DNA from 2 places in the Adlercreutzia aquisgranensis genome. Region 2 is predicted to be linked to the other one. Evidence: predicted binding sites of a transcription regulator. Region 2 holds the regulator's gene; the other holds the start of a gene.
The links. Region 2 encodes HrcA, which represses chaperone genes, less so after heat shock. Its sites were predicted from a motif close to TNTTAGCANNCNNNNNNNNNGNNTGCTAANA; they were not measured.

Region 1: the regulator HrcA is predicted to act here: its motif matches at 3,845-3,875, upstream of htpG (molecular chaperone HtpG).

The regions. Positions count from the first base shown of each region.
Region 1 covers NZ_CALPDA010000003.1:98,471-109,429, forward strand. Annotated here, with positions in the region: gene NFR41_RS02535 (DEAD/DEAH box helicase) at 1-921, opposite strand, end outside; gene metA (homoserine O-acetyltransferase MetA) at 1,336-2,250, opposite strand; gene NFR41_RS02545 (O-acetylhomoserine aminocarboxypropyltransferase/cysteine synthase family protein) at 2,280-3,572, opposite strand; gene htpG (molecular chaperone HtpG) at 4,104-6,047, shown strand; gene NFR41_RS02555 (nitrilase-related carbon-nitrogen hydrolase) at 6,337-7,170, shown strand; gene NFR41_RS02560 (helix-turn-helix transcriptional regulator) at 7,175-8,581, opposite strand; gene NFR41_RS02565 (FAD-dependent oxidoreductase) at 8,723-10,351, opposite strand.
Region 2 covers NZ_CALPDA010000010.1:41,332-52,290, forward strand. Annotated here, with positions in the region: gene NFR41_RS07285 (deoxyguanosinetriphosphate triphosphohydrolase) at 1-60, shown strand, start outside; gene NFR41_RS07290 (AzlC family ABC transporter permease) at 155-817, shown strand; gene NFR41_RS07295 (AzlD domain-containing protein) at 822-1,157, shown strand; gene rplS (50S ribosomal protein L19) at 1,309-1,656, shown strand; gene rnhB (ribonuclease HII) at 1,727-2,527, shown strand; gene NFR41_RS07310 (YraN family protein) at 2,805-3,392, shown strand; gene NFR41_RS07315 (YifB family Mg chelatase-like AAA ATPase) at 3,401-4,975, shown strand; gene dprA (DNA-processing protein DprA) at 4,972-5,910, shown strand; gene hrcA (heat-inducible transcriptional repressor HrcA) at 6,172-7,188, shown strand; gene dnaJ (molecular chaperone DnaJ) at 7,261-8,400, shown strand; gene NFR41_RS07335 (RsmE family RNA methyltransferase) at 8,403-9,200, shown strand; gene NFR41_RS07340 (MiaB/RimO family radical SAM methylthiotransferase) at 9,197-10,471, shown strand; gene rfbB (dTDP-glucose 4,6-dehydratase) at 10,524-10,959, shown strand, end outside.

The DNA of each region.
Region 1 (10,959 bases), on a different contig from region 2:
GATACCGCGGGCTAGCACGTCGGTGGCCACCAGGATGTCCGCCTTGCCGCGCCGGAACGCCTCAAGGGCGCGCCGCCGCTGGGCCTGGGATTTGTCGGAGTGGATGGATTCCGCCTGGTAGCCAGCCTTCTTCAGGGCCTCGGCGCAGTCTTCCGTGCGGCCCTTCGTGCGAGCGAACACGATGACGCGCTCGTGGCCCTTTTCTGCCAGCACCGCTTCCAGCAGCTCCTGTTTCTTGTGATTGGGGATGGGCAGCGCGTACTGGGCCACGGTCGCGGCGGTCTCGCCGTTGCGGGCGATCTCCACCATGGCCGGGTTAGAAAGCAGCGTGCCCAGGTTCTTCTGAATGGACTCGTCGATGGTGGCCGAGAACAGCAGGGTTTGGCGCTCTTTCGGCGTAGCTTCTACAATGGTGGTGACGTCCGGCAGAAAGCCCATGTCAAGCATGCGGTCGGCTTCGTCGAGCACCAGCACCTGAATCTCCGACAGGTCCACCACGCCGCGGGCCATGAGGTCCTTCAGGCGCCCGGGGGTGGCGATGAGCACGTCGGTGCCGCGGCGCAGCTCTTGGATCTGGGGGCTGTAGGAGCTGCCGCCGTAGACCGTGGTGACGAAGTGGCCGGTCTTGCGCGATACCTGCATGGCCGTGCGCGAGATCTGCATGGCCAGCTCGCGGGTGGGGCTCACCACCAGCACACGCGGCGCTCGCTTCCCGCGCTTGACCTTGGGAAGCTTGCCCAGCACGGGCAGCAGGAAGGCGGCGGTCTTGCCGGTGCCCGTGCTGGCGGCGGCGATGACGTCGCGCCCTTCCAGCACCAGCGGGATGGATTGCTCCTGCACGGGGGTGGGCTCCAGGTAGCCCAGCTTGTCGACGGCTGCCAGAGCGCTTTCGGGCAGTCCGAGTTCGTTGAACGTGGTCATGGTTTTCCTTCTGTAGGGCTAGGGCGACGGCGTTGCGATCGGTTACAGCGGGCGCCTTCGCGAAAAGCGAATGAACGTGAACAAGCTATTATGCCCCGTTTCGGTGACCGATTGGGTCGGGATGCCGGAACCGCGCAGAACAAGCATGTTAGGCGGTTCAACTGCGTAGGGCGGTGCGTCTGCCCCCCAATCGCCAAGAGCAGCGCCCCTTTCCCAGCCGCATGGGGCCGTGCCCCTTCCTCTAACCGCATGGGGCCGCGTTCCTTCCCCAACCGCGCGGTTCGGAATCGTGCATAGCGGGCAGGTTCGCGCGAAAAAGCGTACCAACCTGCTCGGTATGCACGATTCCGGGCGCTCGTGTGCCCGGGGCGTCCGTGGCTCCGGGGACGGGCGGGAGTCGGCGCCTGCCCTGCGCTAAATCTCGTCGATATTGTAGGGCGTGGTCTGGTAGACGTAGTAGTTCAACCAGTTGGTGTAGAGCAGCTGGGCGTGGCTGCGCCAGTTGGCCACGGGCTGGCGGGTGGGGTCGTCGTCGGGGAAGTAGTGGGCGGGCACGGCCGGATTCAGGCCGCGGGCCAGGTCGCGCTCGTATTCGCCGGCCAGCGTCGCGCGGTCGTACTCGGGGTGGCCGAACACGAAGAAGTGCTTCGAGTCGCGCGATTTCGCGATGTAGACCCCGGCCTCTTCCGAGACGGCGATCAATTCCAGGTCCGGGTGGGCCTCGATGTCGCAGGCCAGCACCTCGGTGTAGCGGGAATGCGGCGCCCAGAACGCGTCGTCGAACCCGCGCACCAGCGGGGAAGTGCGCTTCACCACCTCGTGCCGAAACACGCCCGACAGCTTCTGCGGCAGCTCGTGCTTGCTCACGCCGTAATGGTAGTAGATGCCGGCCTGCGCGCCCCAGCAGATGTGCAGCGTGGAGTGGACGTTCGTGCGCGACCACTCCATGATCTCGGCCAGCTCGTTCCAGTAGTCCACCGACTCGAAGTCGAGCAGCTCCACGGGCGCGCCGGTGATGATGAGCCCGTCGAAGCGCCGGCTGCGCACCTCTTCGAAGGTGGTGTAGAAGGTCTCGAGGTGCTCGGCGGCCACGTTCTTCGCGTCGTGGCTGATGGTTTGCAGGAACTCAACCTCTACCTGCAGCGGCGTGTTCGAGAGTTTCCGCAAGAGCTGCGTCTCAGTGGTGATCTTGGTGGGCATGAGGTTCAAGATGAGCAGCCGCAGCGGACGGATGTCCTGGTGGATGGCGCGCATCTCCGTCATGACGAAGATGTTCTCGGCCTCAAGCTCGGTGGTGGCGGGCAGCTGGTTGGGGATGCGGATGGGCACGGGTTCTCCTTACGGCAGGCGGCGCGGGGCTAGATGGCGGCCAGGGCCTGGTCCAGGTCGGCGATGATGTCCCGGGCGTTCTCGATGCCGCAGGACAGGCGCACCAGGTCGGCTCCGATGCCCGCGGCCGCCAGCTCGTCGTCGGTCATCTGCCTGTGGGTGGACGCCGCCGGATGCAGCACGCAGGTGCGCGCGTCGGCCACATGGGTGGCGATCTGGGCCAGCTGCAGCTTCGCCATGAACGCCTCGGCCGCCGCGCGACCCCCGGCCACGCCGAAGCTCACCACGCCGCAGCTGCCGTCGGGCAGGTACTCCTGGGCCAGCGCGAACTCCGCGTCGCCGGGCAGCGAGGGGTGCCGCACCCAGGCAACCTTCGGGTGCTCGGACAAAAACTGCGCCACGGCCAGGCCGTTTTCCGCGTGACGAGCCATGCGCAGGTGCAGGCTCTCAAGCCCCAGGTTCACAAGGAAGGCGTTCTGCGGTGATTGGATGGAACCCAGATCGCGCATGAGCTGGGCCGTCGCCTTGGTGATGTAGGCGCCTTCCTTGCCGAAGCGCTCCACGTAGTTCACGCCGTGGTAGGTGGCGTCGGGGGTGGTGAGCCCCGGGAACTTGTCGGCGTGGGCTGCCCAGTCGAAGCGGCCCGAATCCACGATGGCGCCGCCCACGGATGCGCCGTGGCCGTCCATGTACTTGGTGGTGGAGTGGGTGACGATGTCGGCGCCGAACTCGATGGGGCGGCACAGCACCGGCGTGGGGAACGTGTTGTCCACGATGAGCGGAACCCCGTGGCCGTGGGCAGCATCGGCGAACTTCCGGATGTCGAGCACCGCTAGCGCCGGGTTGGCGATGGTCTCGCCGAAGACGCATTTCGTGTTGGGCTGGAAGGCGGCGTCCAACTGCTCGCGGGTGCAGTGCGGGTCGACGAAGGTGACGGCGATGCCCATGCGGCGAAGGGTGTGGGCCAGCAGGTTGAAGGTGCCGCCGTAGATGGCCGAGCTTGCCACCACGTGGTCTCCGCAGCCGGCGATGTTGAACACCGCGAAGAAGTTCGCCGCCTGGCCGGAGCTGGTGAGCATGGCCGCGGTGCCTCCTTCGAGCGCGGCGATCTTGGCGGCCACGGCGTCGTTGGTGGGATTCTGCAGCCGCGTGTAGAAGTAGCCGGACTCCTCTAGGTCGAACAGGCGGCCCATGTGCTCGGACGAATCGTACTTCCAGGTGGTGTTCTGGTAGATGGGCACCTGGCGCGGGTCTCCGTCGCCGGGGCGCCATCCGCCTTGGACGCACGTGGTGTCGATGGTGCTGCACTGAAGCTCGGCCATGGGGCATGCCTTTCTGTTTCGCCTTGTCATGCTGCTTGCAGGCCGGCGGCTGCCGAATCCGGAGGCTGGCTCCTGCAAACGTCCGCCTATTATAGCGGCAATGGCGGCGGAGGCAGCGCTGCCCGCGAGAATCCCGACGCGTTGCAGCCGCACCGCACGTCGCGCCTCACCTGTGCCAGAAGTCGGCTGTCCGAATGCTTGGGCGCGGGCATCCTTTTGTGAACATATGGGGGCGTTTGGTTGACAGCCACCCGCAGACTACTACAATCACGGATTAGCACTCTCAAGGCGAGACTGCTAATCGGCGCGCTCTGCATTGTGCACTCCGTACGCTCCTGCGCGTAAGGCCGTGCTGATGACGTGCTGCGGACCGCCAGGGTTGCGCTGTTGCCTGCGGCGATTGGTGGCGTGACGCTGCGACCTGCGGCGAGGCTCGACGTGGCCCGTCGCAGCTTGCGGGGCGGCACGCAAGGAGCGCCCGAGCGGCAGCGTCTCGCCGAAGCGTCACCGAGCGAAAGGACAGAAGCGCCCATGAAGAAGTTCAAAACCGAGAGCAAGAAGTTGCTCGACCTCATGATCAACTCCATCTACACCAACCGCGAGATCTTCCTGCGCGAGCTCATCTCCAACGCGTCGGACGCGGTGGACAAGCTGTACTTCGCCAGCCTCACCGACAAGGACATCCAGCTCAACCGCGCCGATTTGCGCATCGTGGTGTCCTCGGACCAGGACAGCCGCACGGTCACCGTCTCCGACAACGGCATCGGCATGACCAAAGAGCAGCTGGACCTGAACCTGGGCACCATCGCCCATTCCGACTCGCTGGCCTTCAAGTCGGACAACTCCGAGGCCCAGGGCGGCGATGTGGACATCATCGGCCAGTTCGGCGTAGGCTTCTACTCCGCGTTCATGGTGGCGAGCAAGGTGCGCGTAGTCTCCCGCGCCTACGGGCACGACGAGACTTGGGCCTGGGAGAGCAACGGTGTCGACGGCTACACCATCACGGCCGCCGAGCGCAGCGAGCACGGCACCGACGTTATCCTCACGCTGAAGGACAACACCGATGAGGAGAGCTACGACGAGTTCGCCACGGAATACGGCCTGCGCAACCTCATCAAACGCTACAGCAACTACGTGCGCTACCCGGTCATGATGGAAGTCACCAAGACTCGCGAGGTGGCCCGTCCCGCCGACGACGCCGAAGCCGCCGAGGGCGACGCCGTGGAGCTGCAGCCGGAGTACGAGACCTACACCGAGTTTGACACCATCAACTCCATGATCCCCATCTGGAAGCGCCGCGGAACCGACGTGTCGCAAGAGGAGTACAACGAGTTCTACAAGTCCGACTTCCACGACTTCTCCGACCCGGCCTGCACCTTCACCGTGCACGCGGAAGGCGCGCTGTCCTACGATGCGCTGCTGTTCATCCCCAGCCGCGCCCCCTACGACCTGTACAGCAAGGACTACAAAAAAGGCCTGGCCCTGTACAGCTCGAACGTGCTGATCATGGAGAAGTGCGAGGAACTGCTGCCCGACTACTATAACTTCGTGCGCGGCGTGGTGGATTCCCAGGACCTGACGCTGAACATCTCCCGCGAGACGCTGCAGCACAACAGCCAGCTGCGCGCCATCGCCCGTCGCATCGAGAAGAAGGTGACCGCCGAGCTGAAGAAGATGCTGGAAAACGACCGCGAGGAGTACGAGCGCTTCTTCGACAACTTCGGGCGTGGGCTGGAGTTCGGCATCTACAACAGCTACGGCATGCTGAAAGGCGAGCTGGCCGATCTGCTCATGTTCTACTCGGCCAAGCAGGAGAAGCTGGTGACCTTCGCCGAGTACGTGGAAGCGGCGCCCGCCGATCCGAAGGTCATCTACTATGCTTGCGGCGACAGCGTGGAGCGGTTGCGGAAGCTGCCCGTGGTGCAAAGCGTGCTGTCCCGCGGCTACGACGTGCTGCTGTGCACCAAGGACGTGGACGAGTTCTGCTTCCAGGCCATGATGACCTACGGCGAGGGCGACGATGCCCGCGAGCTGAAGAACGTGGCATCGGGAGATTTGGCCCTGGCCAGCGACGATGAGAAGGCTGCGGCGGCCGAGACGGCCAAGGCTCACGAGAGCCTGTTCGCCGCCATGAAGGACGACTTGGGCGGGGAAGTGGAGCGCGTGACCGTGAGCGCGCGTTTGACCCAGCCCGACGAGGCGCCCGCCTGCATCACCGCCGAGGGGCCGCTGTCGCTGGAGATGGAGCGCATCATGGCGCAGATGCCCGATGCGGCCGGCATGAGAAGCCAGCGGGTGCTGGAGCTCAACGCGGCGCATCCGGTGTTCGCCAAGCTGGCCGCCGCCCAGGAGGCGGGCGATGCCGACAAGGTGCGCCTGTACGCCGATCTGCTGTACAACCAGGCGCTGCTCATCGAGGGCATGCCCATCGACGACCCGGTGGCCTTCGCCAATGCGGTGACGCAGCTGATGTAGCAGTGCGCCGGCCGCCGCGGCAGACGGCGCGGGCCGGGGGAAACACCGCACAACCGTCAACTTGTGCTAAAGCTTCTGACCTGGTGTTATGCAATAAAATACCAGGTCAGAGCTGTGTGTGGGGCATGCACGACATGCCGGTTGTGCAGCGCACAACCGTCTACTTGCGTCAATCCTCGTGCGCCGCCTGCGGGTACGGCGGCCGTTCCGCTATAATGCTTCGGGAAGTGGGCATGCTGGCCGGGCGACGTCGCCAAGGCGGGCCTGCCTTAAGGAGAAGGGAACTACTATGGCCGAACTCGGTAAAGTGAAATTGGCGCTGGTGCAGTTCGGCGGCGAGCTGTGCGAGTCGGTGGAACCCATCGAGCGCAACGTGGCCCATGCTTGCGAGCTTATCGCCGAGGCAGGGGCGAAGGGCGCCGATTTGGTGGTGTTCCCCGAGCTGTTCAACACCGGCTACCAGCTCAACGTCATCGGCCCGCACATCAACGAGCTCACCGAGCCGGAGGACGGCCCGTCGGTCACGGCGCTGCGCAAGGCGGCGGCGGAAGCGGGCGTGTACGTGGTGGCGGGCATCGCGCTGTTCCACGGGCTTACGGGCGTGCCGTTCAACAGCAGCGTGGTCATCGACCGCCAAGGCAACCTCATCGCCACCTACGACAAGCAGCACCTGTGGGCCCTCGAACGCTTCTACTTCCGCGGCGGCGACGATTCGCTGGTGTTCCAGACCGACTTCGGCAAGGTGGGGGTCATGATCTGCTACGACATGGGATTTCCGGAGGTGGCGCGCACCCTCACGCTTCGCGGGGCCGACCTCATCGTGTGCCCGAGCGCCTGGTGCGCCGAGGACATGGACGTGTGGCATATCAACGCGCCGTGCCGTGCGCTGGAGAACTCGGTGTTTCTGGCGGCGGTGAATCGCTACGGCGAGGAGCAGGGCCTGGTCATGCCGGGGCACACGCTGGTATGTAATCCTCGCGGCGGCATCATCGACGAGCTGCAGGAGCCCGGCGAGGCCATCCTGTATGCCGAAATCGACCTGGGCGACGTGGAGAAGAACCGCGTGACCAGCCCCTACCTGCGCGACCGTCGTCCCGAGCTCTACGAGGACGTGCTGCTGTAGGCCCCTAGCCTTCCAGCAGCTCCTTCAGCTCGCGGCGGTTGGCCACGCCGCATTTCTCGTAGATGTGGCTCATGTGGGCTTTCAGGGTGCCCTCGGCTATGAACAGCTCGGCCATGATGGCGGGGCCGTTTCTGCCTTGGGCCACCAGCGCCACGATTTCGGTTTCGCGCGGGGTGAGGCGGGCGCGGCTTGCCAGGGCTTCCACCATCTCGTCGCGGCGTTCCTCCTCGGGTGTCCTCTCCACCAGGCCGCCCACGTCCAAGATGCGCACGCCCCATTTGCTGGCCAGCTCGCGCTCGGACAGCAGGATGAGCGTGGCCACCAGCATCATGACCGCCACCAGCACCGCGATGACTATGTCCTGGGCCCCCGAGGTGAGTCCCACCGAATCCAGGGCGTTGGAGGCGCCTTTGCCCATGACGACGAAGATCTGCTCGGCGTTCTTGATGCCCGAGAACACGACGATGGTAACCCCCAGCCGCTTCGAGATGTCGTAGAACAGCAGCGCTACCAGCAGGCTCGTGAGGGAGTAGCTCATGGCGATGAGATAGCTGGAGACAACGTTGCCGAAGACCCCCTCGGCGGGGATGAGCAGAAAGCCGCAGATGATAAGCACAAGCGGCGACCGGTACAGCGTGCCTATGTTGAACCGGTTCGAGAAGAAGTAGGCGCTCAGGAACAGGACGCCCATCATGATGGCGGTGGATGCGCCCGTGTGCTGCCCGGCACCCGCAACCAGCTGGCTTTGCCGCAGCCCGTAGGCGAAGGAGTACAGCGCCATCAGCACGAAAATCTTCCAGGGGTAGGTGAACTTCGTGCAGGGGCGCGCAACCTTGTCCTGGTCGGGAAGGCCCGCGTAGGCCCGCGCCACGGCGATGCGGGCGGCTACGGGAAGCAGCAGTACGGCGACGAGCATCCGAGGCTCGTCCAGGCCGGACAGGAAGAAAGTGAGCCCGGCAGCAGCTAGTTGGGAGAGCGTGGAGAACAGAAAGATGCGCAGCAGGGGCAGCGCCGAGATGACCTCGGCGGCCAGCAGCAGGAACAGCGCGAAGCCGAAGCCGCCCAGGGCAGAGCCTGTCACGGCCAGAGGGGTTGACGAGCCCAGACCGAAAACGTGGGCCGTCACGAAGCACAGCGAGCTGCCCGCGAACCCCGCGAAGGATAGGTTGCGAAATCGCGCGGTGCCGTTGAGCGGTACGAACCGCCGTGCCGCCAGGGCCACTACCAGCGCCGTGAGGCAGAAGGCGTAGTCGAACACGTTGTGGAAGTCGATCATGCTGGCGGGCGATTCGTAGGGCCCGGCCACCGGTGCGGCCACGGTGAGCGCCACCCAGCAGCGGGCGCAGCCCATGGCCAGGAAGGGCAGCACGCCGTGCAGCCGCGCGATGCGCTCGTCGCGGCCGGCACGCATGCTGTTCGGTAGTTTCCCCATAAGGTGCAGTATAGCAGGCGAAAGCCCCGTTCGGCAGCTTGGCCGGACAGGGCTTTCGTAAAGGCGCCGAGGGTCGGGAGGGACGAACCCTCGGCCGTGCGGGGTCGTTCGCAGCGGAGCCTAGAGGCTGGCCACCAGCTTGCCGGCGTAGTAGCCGCCGGTGATGGCGCGGCCGATGGACAGGCCCTCGATGTCCATGGGGTAGTCCACGCCGCCGAAGAACTGGCCGGAGGCGTTGCCTACCGCGTACAGGCCCTTGATAGGCTGGAACTCGGCGTTGAGGCACTGGTGGTTCTTGTCCACCACCAGGCCGCCCAGGATGGCGGGCAGCATGTTGGCACCGCGGGGGATGGCGTAGTAGGGACCGCCCTCGATGGGCACCAGGTACTTCGCAGCCTTGCCGAAGTCGTCGTCGGCTCCCTTGGCGCACAGCTCGTTGTAGCGCTCAACCGTGGCCTGCAGCGTGGCGGCGTCAACGCTCACCCCGGCCCACTTCGACTCCTGGCCGTAGGCGTTGATGGCCTCGGCCAAATCCTCCAGGGTGTCGGCCTGGATCCAGCGCTCGGGGTTTACCGGGGTGGGGCCGTTGAACATGGAGATGTCGTAGGGGGATTCGGCCTTCCAGTCCTCGTAGAAGTCCTGCCAGTTGGCCGGCGCCAGCATGAAGAACTTGGCCATGCTGGGATCGGAGAATCCGCCCTCGGCCAGGTTCTTGCGCGCGAAGTTGTTCAGGTAGCCCTGACGGCAGCAGGTCTCGTCCATGAAGCGCTCGCCCTGCTGGGTGATGAACAGGAAGGGCATCTCAAGACGGGTGGGGGCCGGCTCGCCATGGATCATCTTGGTGTGGGTGTGAGGGGTCATGATGGCGCCTGCGTTCATGCCGGCCACCATGCCGGTGCCGTCGCGGAAGTCGGTGGCCAGGCGGAAGCCCTTGCAGTCGGGGGCGTAGTAGTCCAGCATCTCGGCGTTGCTGGAGTAGTCGCCCGTGGCCAGGATGACGCCCTTCGACGCGGTGAACAGGTGGTACTCGTCACCGCTCTTGCAGATGACGCCGGTGACGGAGCCGTCCTCGGCCGTCTGCAGCTGCACGCAGGGCATCAGGTAGAAGAAGTCGGCGCCGTCGGCCTCCAGCTGCTCGGCGATGGCCACCACCGAGGCGTTGTGCCCTTCGGTGTGGAAGTAGGTGTTGGCGTGCAGGTAGATGTCGTAGCCGTTGTAGGGCAGCACCGCATCGTGGTACTTGGCCTCCACGCCGCCCTTGGCCGCGGTCTCGGCCCACCAGGCGATGGCCTCCTGGGAGTTGCGGGCCCAGATCTCCACCAGGTCGCGGTCGGAGCGATAGTCGCTTTTCCAGTTGATGAAGCTGATGCATGCCTGGATGGCAGCCTCGCTGGTCTTGTCCAGGTCGATGCAGGCGGCCATGTTGCCGGTGGACTGGGCGGCAGCGGCGTTCTGCACGCAGGCCACGCGGGCCCCGGCGGCAAGGGCGCTGTGCACCGCCGACACGCCCGATTCGCCCGCGCCTACCACTACCACCTCGTAATCGTGGGTCTCGGCGAATTCGGTGATGGGCTCGGGGGCTACCAGAAACGACGGGCCGCTCACGGCGGTAGCGGCGCTGGCCTGCGTCTCCTCGCTGCGCACGGCAGGCTGGCCGCATCCGGCCAGGGCGCTGGTGGCGGCCACGGATGCGGCAGCGATGCCGCCCAGCTTGAACAGGTCGCGACGGCTGAAGTTTGCGTTGCTCATGGTTGTCTCCCTCTCTTTTCCGGGGGCGCCTACGGACGCTTCCCGACTCCCAGATGCCCTCTTCGGCATCCCCTTCATGGCTTCCGGACGCTTGCTTGGTGCCTTTCGGGCTTCCGGCGTTCGCTTCGGTGCTTCGTAGCAGCGGTCGCCTTCGCTTCGGCGTCTCGGTGGCACCCACTATGGCCCGCCGCTGCTCCCAGCGCATCGGACGATGGGAAAGATTGGGATTATTCTTGTAATCCTTCTCGTAATCCTTAGCGATGAGCTGGTGAAACGTTCTTCGGCGCCGCTTGGCTCCAAAGATTGGGACGTGGTGAGGAATCGGCTTGGCCGCCGTTCGCCTGATGCGTCGGCGCTTGAGCAACGAACCGGTGTTGGCGCTGGAACGGATCGAAGGAAAGGTTCCCGTATGCTTGCGTGCTGGCAACGGTTGGGTGGAAGCGGCTTGCGGATGAGCGGCCTTGGCGCTCAGCGTTCTAGCATGGAGTCATCGAAAGGCAGAAGAAGGCGCGACACCTTCGACCGACCGCTTGTCGGTACGGCCGGCTGGTGTCCCGCGCGGGCGCGCGTACCGGTCCTGTCCCATGCGAAGCCTGTCTGCACGGTAC
Region 2 (10,959 bases):
GACCGCTTCGCCTCGGCCACCTACCAGCGCCTGTTCGTCCCGAAGGCGCTCCGCGTGTAGATGGGGTTCCCACGGTTGCCTGAGCGCTTCGCTTAGCTATAATGCTTGCTCTATGAGAAGCCTCCGAAACAGCCAAGGAACAGCCTCCGCTTCGGTGCGCTCTGCGCTCCAGGCGGCGGCTCCCATCATACTCGGGTACGTGGCCATTGGCATCCCCTGCGGCATCCTGTCGGATTCCATCGGGCTGAGCTGGCTGCAGGCGTTTCTGCTCTCGGTCCTGTTCTATTCGGGCGCCGGGCAGTTCATGTTCGCGAACATGTGGCTCGCCGGTTCCCCCATCGCCTCGATCGTGGCCAGCATCTCGCTGGTGAACACCCGGCAGATGCTGTACTCGGCGGCCTTCGCGCCGGCGTGCCGCGGGGTGGGAAAGGGCCTGTCGTTTCTGTTCGCTGCCACGGTGACCGATGAGAGCTACGGCGTGAACGTCCAGCGCTTCTCCGAAGGCGGCTGGTCGGTGGCCAAGGCCACGCTGGTGAACGTGTTCTCGATGTCGTCATGGGCGGTCTCCAACGCGGTGGGCGCCCTTGTGGGAAGCGCCATCGGCATACCGCTTGCCATCGCGTCGTTCGCCATGACGTCGATCTTCATCTGCCTTCTGGTAACCCAGCGCGCCACGGTCGAGAACATCGTGGCGGCGGGGGTGGCCGTGCTCGGCGTGTTTCTCTGCAAGTGCGCGGGCCTGACGGGGCCCGCCATTCTTGTCGGGGCGGTGGCCGGAGTGGTTGCGGCCATGGTCGCGTCGTGGGCGAGGAGGTAGCGCTGTGGTAGAGCCGGTCAGCTGGACGAGCTTCCTCATCGTGTTCGCGTGCTGCGCGGCCACCATGCTGCTGTGCCGCGTGGTGCCGCTGTTCGCCCTCAAGGGGCGCAACCTGCCCGAGGGGGTGGAGCGGGCGCTTGGCTTCATCCCGCCCGCCGCCTTCGCCGCGCTCGTGGCCAACGACCTGCTGACGCCGGGGATGTTCGATGCCGGCCTGTGGCCCGGGGCGGCGCCGCTCGTCGCCGCCGTCGCGGTGGCGCTTGTAGGCTTCAAGAGCAAGTCGCTTTTGTGGAGCGCACTGACGGGCGTGGCGGTGTACGGGTTGCTCATGCTTATTTAGTGGAGGAGGCGGATGCTTCGTCGGTTGCCCGCCACTTTTTCCTTGCATGGGCATCGTCCTTCGCGTACACTTGCGAATTGCGCCTAACGACGCCTAGTCCATACAGGACGCAGAGAAATTTGCTTTTTTAGATAGAGGAAGACGCAGGAACATGGATATCATTCGCGCCATCGAGCAGCAGCAGATCAAGCAGGACCTCCCCCAGTTCGAGGTTGGCGACAACGTGAAGGTTCACTACCGCATCACCGAGGGCAACCGCGAGCGTATCCAGGTTTTCCAGGGCGACGTGATTCGTCGCCAGGGCGCCTCGGTGCGCGAGACGTTCACCGTGCGCAAGATCAGCTTCTCGGTGGGCGTGGAGCGTACCTTCCCCGTGCATTCCCCCAAGATTGAGAAGATCGAGGTCGTGCGCAAGGGCGATGTGCGCCGCGCCAAGCTGTACTACCTGCGCAACAAGGTGGGCAAGGCCGCCAAGATCAAGGAGAAGTCCTTCCGCTAAGGCTTGCGGCAGCTTCTGTTCTCACAGGGCCCCTCTCTCGAGGGGCCCTTTTCGTTGGAGGAGGTTTCCCATGAATGCGTCGGGTCTGTCCGTCAAGGAGGTGCAGGCGCTTGTGGCGCAGGCTGCCGACGACGAGCTGCCGAAGCTGGCCCGCCAGCTGCGCGACGATGAGCGGGCCGGGGTTCGCCGTGCGCTCGCGACGGCCCTTCGCCAGGCGGCCAAGCGCCAGCAGGAGGCGGAGCGCCTGGAGGGGATGTACGCTTTCGAGGAGGGCCTTGCCTCTGCGTGCGGAGCGTCTGTGCTGGTGGGGCTAGATGAAGTGGGAAGGGGTCCTTTGGCCGGCCCCTTGGCCGTGGGCGCGGTGGTGCTGCCGCGGCATCCGCGCATAGCTCGCCTCAATGACTCCAAGCAGGTGGCTCCGGCGGTGCGCGAGGAGCTGGCGCAGCAGATAAAGGAAGAGGCTGCCGCCTGGGCGGTGGCCTACGTGGAGCCAGCGGAGATAGATGCTGTGGGTATGACTGCAAGCCTGCGCAAGGCCTTCCGCGCGGCTTTGGCGGCGGTGGAGGAGCAGGCGGCCGGTATAGGACTGGTGCTGGTGGACGGCAACCCCCTGGGAATCGATTCCCGGGAGCGCAACGTCGTGAAAGGCGACGGCAAGTGCGCCAGCATCGCCGCGGCCTCCATCGTGGCGAAAGTGGAGCGCGACAGGCTCATGGAGCGCTACGACGAGCTGTACCCCGAGTACGGCTTCGCGTCGAACAAGGGCTACGGCAGCGCGGCTCATGAGCAGGCTATACGCGATTTCGGCCTGTCCCCGGTGCATCGGGCGTCCTTCTGCTCGAGGATTCTGCAGCTCACCTTGTTCGGATAGCCGTCTTCGGCCGGGTGCCGTTTCGGAAGGTGGCCTCCGATGCCGCATGGCTTTCGTGGGAGCGCTTGCTTGATTCCGCAAGATTTCGGATAGAACCGGTGAACGCGCGCGCAAGACCCATCGTCGGATGGTGCGACGGCCTCGCATGACCCGGTTCCCTTGCGCTGCGGTGCTCTGGAGCGTTTCGCGTGCCGCCAGCGGGCCTTCCGTGTCATCGTTTCGCCTCAACGGGGCATCTAGACTGACGTCATCTCGACCAACGGAAAGGGGTGGCGCTATGAGGGAGGCGTTGCAAGAGAGGGAATCGGCGGATTTGACCGAACGCTGCGACTGCGTTTCGGGGCTCGTCGTCGATGGGTGCGGATTCGCGGACGGCGGGCCGCGAATCGAGGGCGCCTTCGGTTCGGAAGGCGAGCCTATGTGGGGAGAGGACGGGGGGTGGGCGCCGCACGAGCCGGCTCCGAGGGCCGCTGCGAAGCGCAAGCGCAAGCGCAAGTCGGAAGCGCTCGACGTGGGGCGGGAAGGGGAGTTCGTGGCCGCGTGCTTTCTGACGCGTCGCGGCTACGACATCATCCATCGCAACTGGAAGTGCAAGGCCGGCGAGGCGGACATCATAGCCCGCGACAACGAGACGCTTGTGTTCGTGGAGGTGAAGAGTCGCCGCGACTGCGACAAGGGCATGCCTGCGGAGGCGGTGACCCGCGAGAAGCGGGAGCGTTACGAGCGCATAGCCGCAAGCTATCTGGCCGTAACCGACGTGCTCGACGTGCGAGTGCGGTTCGACATCGTGAGCATTCTGATCATACCGCCTGACCGCGCCCTGGTGCGTCACAATATTGACGCCTTCGGCCGGGACGTGTTCTGATGGACGCCATGGCGCAGATCGACCGGGAGAGCGGGTGCGTGCACTTCATCGAGGCAGGAGCCGAGGCGGCCTCGCTTGCCTGCCAGGCCGGCGCGAGCGCCACCCGTCTCGGCCGGTGCCAGGTGCATGCGGCAACGTTGCGCGGGGTGGAGGCCGTGCCCGTGGACGTGGAGGTTTCCATCACCACGGGCATTCCCGGGTTCTCCATCGTGGGCATGGCCGACGCCTCAGTCCAGGAATCCCGCGAGCGGGTGAAGTCCGCCTTGAAGGCATGCGGGTTCTCGATGCCCGGCTCGCGCATCGTCGTGAACCTGGCGCCCAGTTCGCTGCGCAAGACCGGCGCGGGTTTCGACCTGCCCATCGCGGCGGGCATCCTGGTGGCCAGCGGTCAGGTGCGCCCCGAGGTCCTGCGGGGGAAGCTCTTCGTGGGGGAGCTGTCGCTGGAGGGGTTCGTGCGACCGGTGGCCGGCTTGCTCGCCTATGCGCTGTGCGCGCGCAAGCGGGAGCTTGGGCTGGCGAGCGCCCCCTCAGGCGAGGTAAGGGCTATCGAGGGGGTCGAATGGGCGGCGGTGGACACCTTGGGCGATTTCAGGGCGGGACGTTTCCGTCGACTTGAAGCGGCGCGGCCGCCAGCGGCGTCGTCGTCGGTTGATTTCCGCGATATCGAAGGGCACGATGCGGCGAAGCGGGCGCTGCAGATAGCGGCGGCGGGCAACCACGGCATCCTTATGATGGGTCCTCCCGGATCGGGGAAGACCATGCTCGCCTCGCGGCTCCCCACGATCTTGCCGCCCCTGACCCAGGCGGAGGCGCTCGAGAGCGCCGTCGTGCACTCGGTGGCCGGTGAGGACGTCGATCCGATCCTGGCCGGGATACGCCCCTTCCGCAAGCCCCACCATTCCGCATCGCTGCCGGGCCTGGTGGGGGGAGGGTCGCCCCCGCGGCCGGGGGAGATATCGCTTGCCCATAACGGGGTGCTGTTCCTAGACGAGCTTCCAGAGTTCCAGCCCTCTGTGCTGCAGGGCATTCGCCAGCCGCTGGAGTCGGGGCGCATGGTGGTGACGCGGGCCGACGGCAGCATCGAGTTCCCCGCCCGGTTCATGCTGGTTGCTGCAGCGAACCCGTGCCCGTGCGGCTTCTTCGGCGACGAGGAACGGCCGTGTCGCTGCACGGTGCCCCAGATCCGCAAGTACCAAGGGCGCATAGGCGGCCCGGTCCTCGACCGCATCGACCTACATGTGGACGTCAGGCGCATTCCCGCCGCAAGCGTGCTGGCGACGGGCAGCGGGACCGACTCGGCGACGCTTCGCGAAGGGGTGCTGCGCGCCCGGGAGTTTGCAGCGTGGCGCGCGTCGGCCGGGGCGGTCCGCACACCGCAGGAGGTGGTGGCTTCGTGCCGCCTCGGTCAGGAGGAGGAGCGCTTCCTGACCGAGGCCGCCTCCCGGCTTTCCATGAGCGGCAGGGCGCTTATCCGCACGGCGGCGCTGGCGAGGACCATTGCGGATATGGAGGAGCGCGAGGCGGTGGATCGGGCGCACTTGAGCGAGGCTTTGGGGTTTCGGGTGAGAGGGGAAGTGCTATGAGCGTCGAGCAGGATTTCGTGATGGGACCGCGAACGGTGGTGGAGCGCGACTGCCCGTGGTTTCCCGAGTCGCTGAAGCAGGTGCCGAAGCCGCCCCGCGTGCTCTATGTGCTGGGCGATCCTTCGGCGCTGCGGGAGGGGCTTGCCGTAGTGGGAGCTCGCAAGGCGACGCCCTACGGCACCGGATGCGCCCGCAGGTTCGCCGCCATCGCTGCCCGCAAGGGGGTGTCGATCCTTTCGGGGGGAGCGCGGGGCTGCGATGCGGCCGCCCATGAGGCCGCCCTGGCGGAGGGCGGCGTGACGGTAGCGTTTCTGGGAGGCGGCTGCGATAGGCTCTACCCGCCCGAGCACAAGGACCTGTTCCAGCGCATCGTGGACGGGGGAGGGGCGCTCGTGTCCGAGTATCCGTGGGCCATGCCGCCGTTGCCCTACATGTTTCGGGAGCGCAATCGGCTTATCGCGGGGCTTGCGAAGGCGACGCTCATAGTGGAGGCTGGGTTGCCTTCCGGGACGTTTTCCACGGCCGACGAGGCGCTTTCGGCCAACCGCGACGTCTGGGCGGTACCCGGAGCCATCACCGCACGGACCAGCAGCGGGGCCAACCGGCTCATACGGCAGGGTGCGGTGCCCATCGTGGACGACGATTCCTTCGAGGACGAGCTGATGGCGACCTTCGGATGCCTCAAGACGCCGCCGCAGCGGGCGCCAGGCGGCGGTACTCCGTCCGGCTTCCTGTCCGAGGAGGGCCGCCGACTTGTCGCGCTTGTCCAGGGCCAGCCTATGGGCTTGGATGCGCTGCTGGACCGCGGAGCGCGGCTATGCCCCGAAGGCGATGCGCGGGCGTGGGTGTTCTCGCAGCTTGCCCAAGCCGAGCTCGCAGGCGTCATCAGGCGCTTCCCCGACGGAACCTACGGCCCGGACGGGCAGGCCGCCTAGCGGCAAGGCGGCAACGGCGACAAGGGGACGTCCGTTTGCGGCGCGTGGCAGGGGCGCGACGGGGGCGTCCTCTTGGCATGTTTTGGCGTGGTGCCTGCGGCTCGGCCGTTCGGGCGCGTCATGGCGAGCGGGCCGCCCTATTGTGATGCTTGCGTTGAAAGGGCGCCGCTGATTAGCACTCTCGGCTATCGGCTGCTAAAATGGCCGTTCGAGCGTAGTGCGAACCGATACCTGCAACGCGATTGAGAGGAGGGCGCGCCAATGCTTTCGGACCGGCGGCAGAGAGTTCTTGCGGCTCTTATCGAGGAGTACGTCGCCCGCGCTCTTCCCGTGGGCTCTCGCACGCTGACCGAGCGCTACCAGCTGGGCGTGAGTCCCGCGACGGTCCGCAACGAGCTGTCGGTGCTCGAAGACGGCGGCTACATCGTGCAGCCCCATACCTCCGCCGGGCGCGTGCCGACCGATGCGGGGTACCGGGCGTTCGTGGACGGCTTGCTGGCCGAGCAGGCCGACGGCTCCCAGGACGAGCGCTGCCGCCTTGTCGCCGAGGAGCTGCGCCGAAGCGCCGGAGAGCTTGACGAGCTGATCGACCAGACCTCGTCGGCCCTCATGCGCCTGACCGACTGCTTGTCGGTGGTGCTGGCGCCCTCGGTGCAGCGCATGCGCATCAAGCAGCTGTCGCTGGTGTCGCTTTCGCCCCGTCAGGCCATCATCGTGGTGGTGACGGAAGAGGGTCGCGTGGCGAACCGCCATATCGAGTTCGCCGAGGACGTGGATCCGGAAAGCCTCGCCGAGGTGCAGCGCTTGCTCGGCGATGTGTTCGGCGGCCGCTCGTCCGAGGAGATAGAGCACGGGCTGTCCCGCAGCATGGCCGAGGCTTTCCGCGACCCGCTCGTGCGCGCGGTCATGGACGAGGTCATGCTGTGCTTGCAGGAGAGCCGCATAAGCCGAGCGCACCACAGCGGCCTTTCGGCCCTGATGGTGCAGCCGGAGTTCAGCCACACCGATGCGCTTCTGCCGGTGATGCAAGTGCTCGAGGACGAGACGGTGCTGCTGCACATCCTGGACGACGCCGTATCCTGCGCTGCGGGGGTGCCGAGCGTTCGCATCGGCCGCGAGAACGGCAATGCGGGGCTTTCCGGCGTCTCCGTGGTGGCGAGCCGTTACGGAAAGGGGCCCTCGGCGGGAGTGGTTGCCGTCATCGGGCCTACGCGGATGGATTACTCCCGAACCATAAGCGCGGTGCGCATGGCCGCCGACGCGCTCGACGAGGCGTAGGGCGCAGGTTCGGACGGGGCACGCTCTTCGGGATGGGCCCGAAACTGTTGGGAAGAAGGGAACAGGCTGGTCATGGCGAGAGATCTGTACGAGGTGCTGGGGGTCGAGCGCACCGCGACCGAGGACGAGATCAAGAAGGCGTTCCGGCGTCGTGCGCGGGAGCTGCATCCCGACGTGAACAAGGCCGAGGACGCCGAGGACAAGTTCAAAGAGCTCAACGAGGCCTACGACGTTCTCTCCGACCCCAAGAAGCGCAGCGCCTACGATCGCTTCGGTACCGTGCCGGGTGCTTCCTCCGGCCCCGGCGGCTACGGCGGGGGCTACGTGGACTTCGACGACCTGTTCGGCGGCGGTTTCGGCATGGGCGATTTGTTCAGCTCGTTCTTCGGGGGCTCGGCGAGCGCAGCCCGCGCCCAGCAGCGCCGCGAAGGGCGCGACATGGCGGTGGGCCTGCGGCTGACCCTGGAGGAAGTGGCCGCCGGCGTGAACAAGGAGATCGTCTACGACCGGCTGGCCCCGTGCCCCGATTGCGGCGGCAGCGGCGTGGCCGAGGGCGGCAGCGAGGTGACCTGCCCGGACTGCAACGGAACGGGTCGCGTGGTCACGGTGCAGCGAACCTTCCTGGGTGACATGCAGACGGCGGTTCCCTGCCAGAAGTGCGGCGGCACCGGGCGCACCATCGACAACCCTTGCCCCGAGTGCGAGGGCCAAGGGCGCGTCCCCGACCGTCAGCGGGTGACGGTGGAGGTGCCTGCGGGCATCCGCGACGGCCAGCAGCTGCGGCTTTCGGGCTTCGGCGAGGCCGGGCTGCGCGGCAGCAGGGCGGGCGACCTCATAGTCACGTGCCGCATCCAGCCCAACGAGTACTTCGAGCGCGACGGCGACAACCTGCACGCGCGGGCGAACGTGTCCATGACCCAGGCTGCCTTGGGCGCGGAGATCGAGCTCGACGGCATCATGGAGGACGAGAAGGTGGTCGTGCGCATTCCCGAAGGGTGCCAGAACGAGCAGGTGGTCCGCGTCAAGGGGTTCGGCATGCCGCGCTTCAGGAGCGACGCCCGCGGGGACATGTACGTGCACGTCAACGTCGTCATCCCCAAGAAGCTTTCGAAGAGACAGCGCGAGCTTCTGGAGCACTTCGCCGAGGAGATGGGCGAAGAGGTCGACCAGCCGCGCGGCGCCTGGCAGAAGCTCAAGGACATTTTCGAGTAGCCATGGCCCTTCCGCAGTTCTTCCTGGAAAACCAAGTGCTCGACGCGGAGGAATCCCCGGTGTTCCCGCTGCGCCTGAGCGACGACGACCTGCACCATGCCCGCGTCCTGCGCCTGGAGCGGGGACAGCATGTGGCCGTGGTCGACGCCGCAAGCGACTACTTCGAATGCGAGGTCGCCTCTTTCGACGCCGACGGGCTTCTGGTCTCCATCTCGCTGCGCGGGGACGTTGGCGAGGACGGCCCGAGCGTGATGCTGGTGCAGGGGCTTGCCAAAGGCGACAAGATGGACACGGTGGTGCGCCACGGCACCGAGGTGGGCGTGGACGTGTTCGTGCCCCTTGCCTGCGAGCGGTCCGTGGTGAAGCTGGACGCGAAGAAGGCTGCGGCCCGGGCCGAGCGCTGGCGCTCCATCGCCCGTTCGGCCGCCATGCAGTCGGGCAGGCGCCACGTGCCGGAGGTGTCCGAGCCCGTAGGCCTTGACGGGGCATGCGAGCTTTTGCGCAACGCCACCGCCGTCATCGTGTGCTACGAGGAGGCGGACGGCTCCCAGAGCATCACGCGGGCGCTTTCCTCGGCGCTGACCAAGCTGCGCATGCCGGCGGAGGACGCGCGGGTGGCCGTGGTGGTGGGTCCGGAAGGAGGGCTCACAAGCCGCGAGGTGCAGTGTCTGTTGGACTGCAATCCCAGGGCGTACTCCTGCACGCTGGGGCCTTCCATCCTGCGCACCGAAACCGCCGGCGTCGTCGCCCCGGCCCTGGTGCTGCACGATCTGCGCAATCTCTCCGGGGGCCTTTCGTGAGGTATGCGGTAGTCAATTTGGGCTGCAAGGTGAACCGGGTGGAGTCCGACTCCTTCGAACGGGCGCTTTCGGCCGCAGGCGCCGTCCCCGGGTCGTTGGAGGCGGCGGACCTGGTGGTGGTGAACACCTGCGCAGTGACGGCCGAGGCGGAGAAGAAGACCCGCAAAACCGTGCGCCGGGCGGTGCGCGCCTCAAAGGGCGCGGTGCTGGTGACCGGCTGCTCCGCGGTGCTTCACGAGGACGTGTACCGGGCTATGGGGCAGCGCGTGTCCGTGGTGGCGAAGGGACAGGTTGAAGCCGAGGTCTCCCGCATCGCGCGCGAGCTGGCCGAAGCCAGCCGCGACGTGGGCGACGTCGTCTCCGACGGCGCCTTCGCCGAGAAGCCTGCTCCCCAGGTGGCGGGCGACTTCGCGCAGCGGGCGCGGGTGGGGGTGAAGGTGCAGGACGGCTGCGACAACGCCTGCTCCTACTGCGTCATCCATGTGGCCCGCGGGCCGGCCTGCAGCGTGCCGGCGGATACGGTAGAAGCCGATTGCCGCCGCCTGATGGAAGCGGGGGTGCGCGAGATCGTGCTCACGGGCATCAACCTGGGCACCTACCGGCAGCAGTCGGAATCCGGCGCGCTTGGCCTGCACGATTTGCTGGAGAGGCTCCTGGCCCTGGCCGACGCGCTGCCTGTGCCCGAGGACGGCGCCCCGGCGTGCAGGTTTCGGCTCTCAAGCATAGAGCCGGGCGACCTGTCGGATGCACTGGTGGCGCTCGTGGCCCGCCAGGACGGCCGCATCTGCCGCCATCTGCACCTTCCGCTGCAGGCCGGCTCGTCGAAGGTGCTGGCGGAGATGAACCGTTCCTACACCGCCGAGGAGTACCTGCAGGTGGTGCGCTCCACTCGCGAGGCCGTTCCGCAGTTATCGCTTACCACCGACATCATCGTTGGTTTTCCGGGCGAGACCGAGACCGACTTCCAGCAGACGATGGACCTCGCCCGCGCCTGCCGCTTCTCGCGCATCCACGTGTTCCCCTACTCGCGGCGGGAAGGGACCCCGGCGGCGGAGCGGGCCGACCAGGTGGACGAGGCCGTGAAGGCCGATCGCGCCCGCCGCCTGCGCGCCCTGGCCGCCGAGCTGTCGGCTGCCGACCGTGCCGAGCGCGCGGGCGCGCGGGAATGGGCCCTTGTTGAGGTGCCCGGCGAGGCCATGACCGAGAGCTATCACGGAGTTTCTGCGCCCGAAGGGTCCCAGGTTGGCCAACTGGTGCGGGTAACCTTATAATCGACGGCAACGCAAGACGATCGAGACGTCAGAGAGCAGGTTCGGCAATATCATGAAAAACGTGCTGGTCACCGGCGGCGCCGGCTTCATCGGGTCCAACTTCGTCCACGTGGCCTTGGAGCGCACCGATTGGAACATCGTCAACCTCGACGCGCTCACCTATGCCGGCAACCTGGAGAACCTGTCTGACGTCGCAGACAACCCCCGCTACCGATTCGTGAAGGGCGACATCTGCGACCGAGCCCTGGTGGAATCCCTCTTCGCCGATTACGACATCGACGGCGTGGTGCACTTCGCCGCCGAGTCCCATGTGGATCGCTCCATCGAGGACCCCGACGTGTTCCTGAACACCAACGTCCACGGCACCCAGGTGCTGCTGGATGCGGCTCTTCATGCGTGGCGCGACGAGCCCGACAACAAGCACTGCCGAAGCTTCCGGCCCGGCGCCAAGTTCGTGCACGTGTCCACCGACGAGGTCTACGGTACCC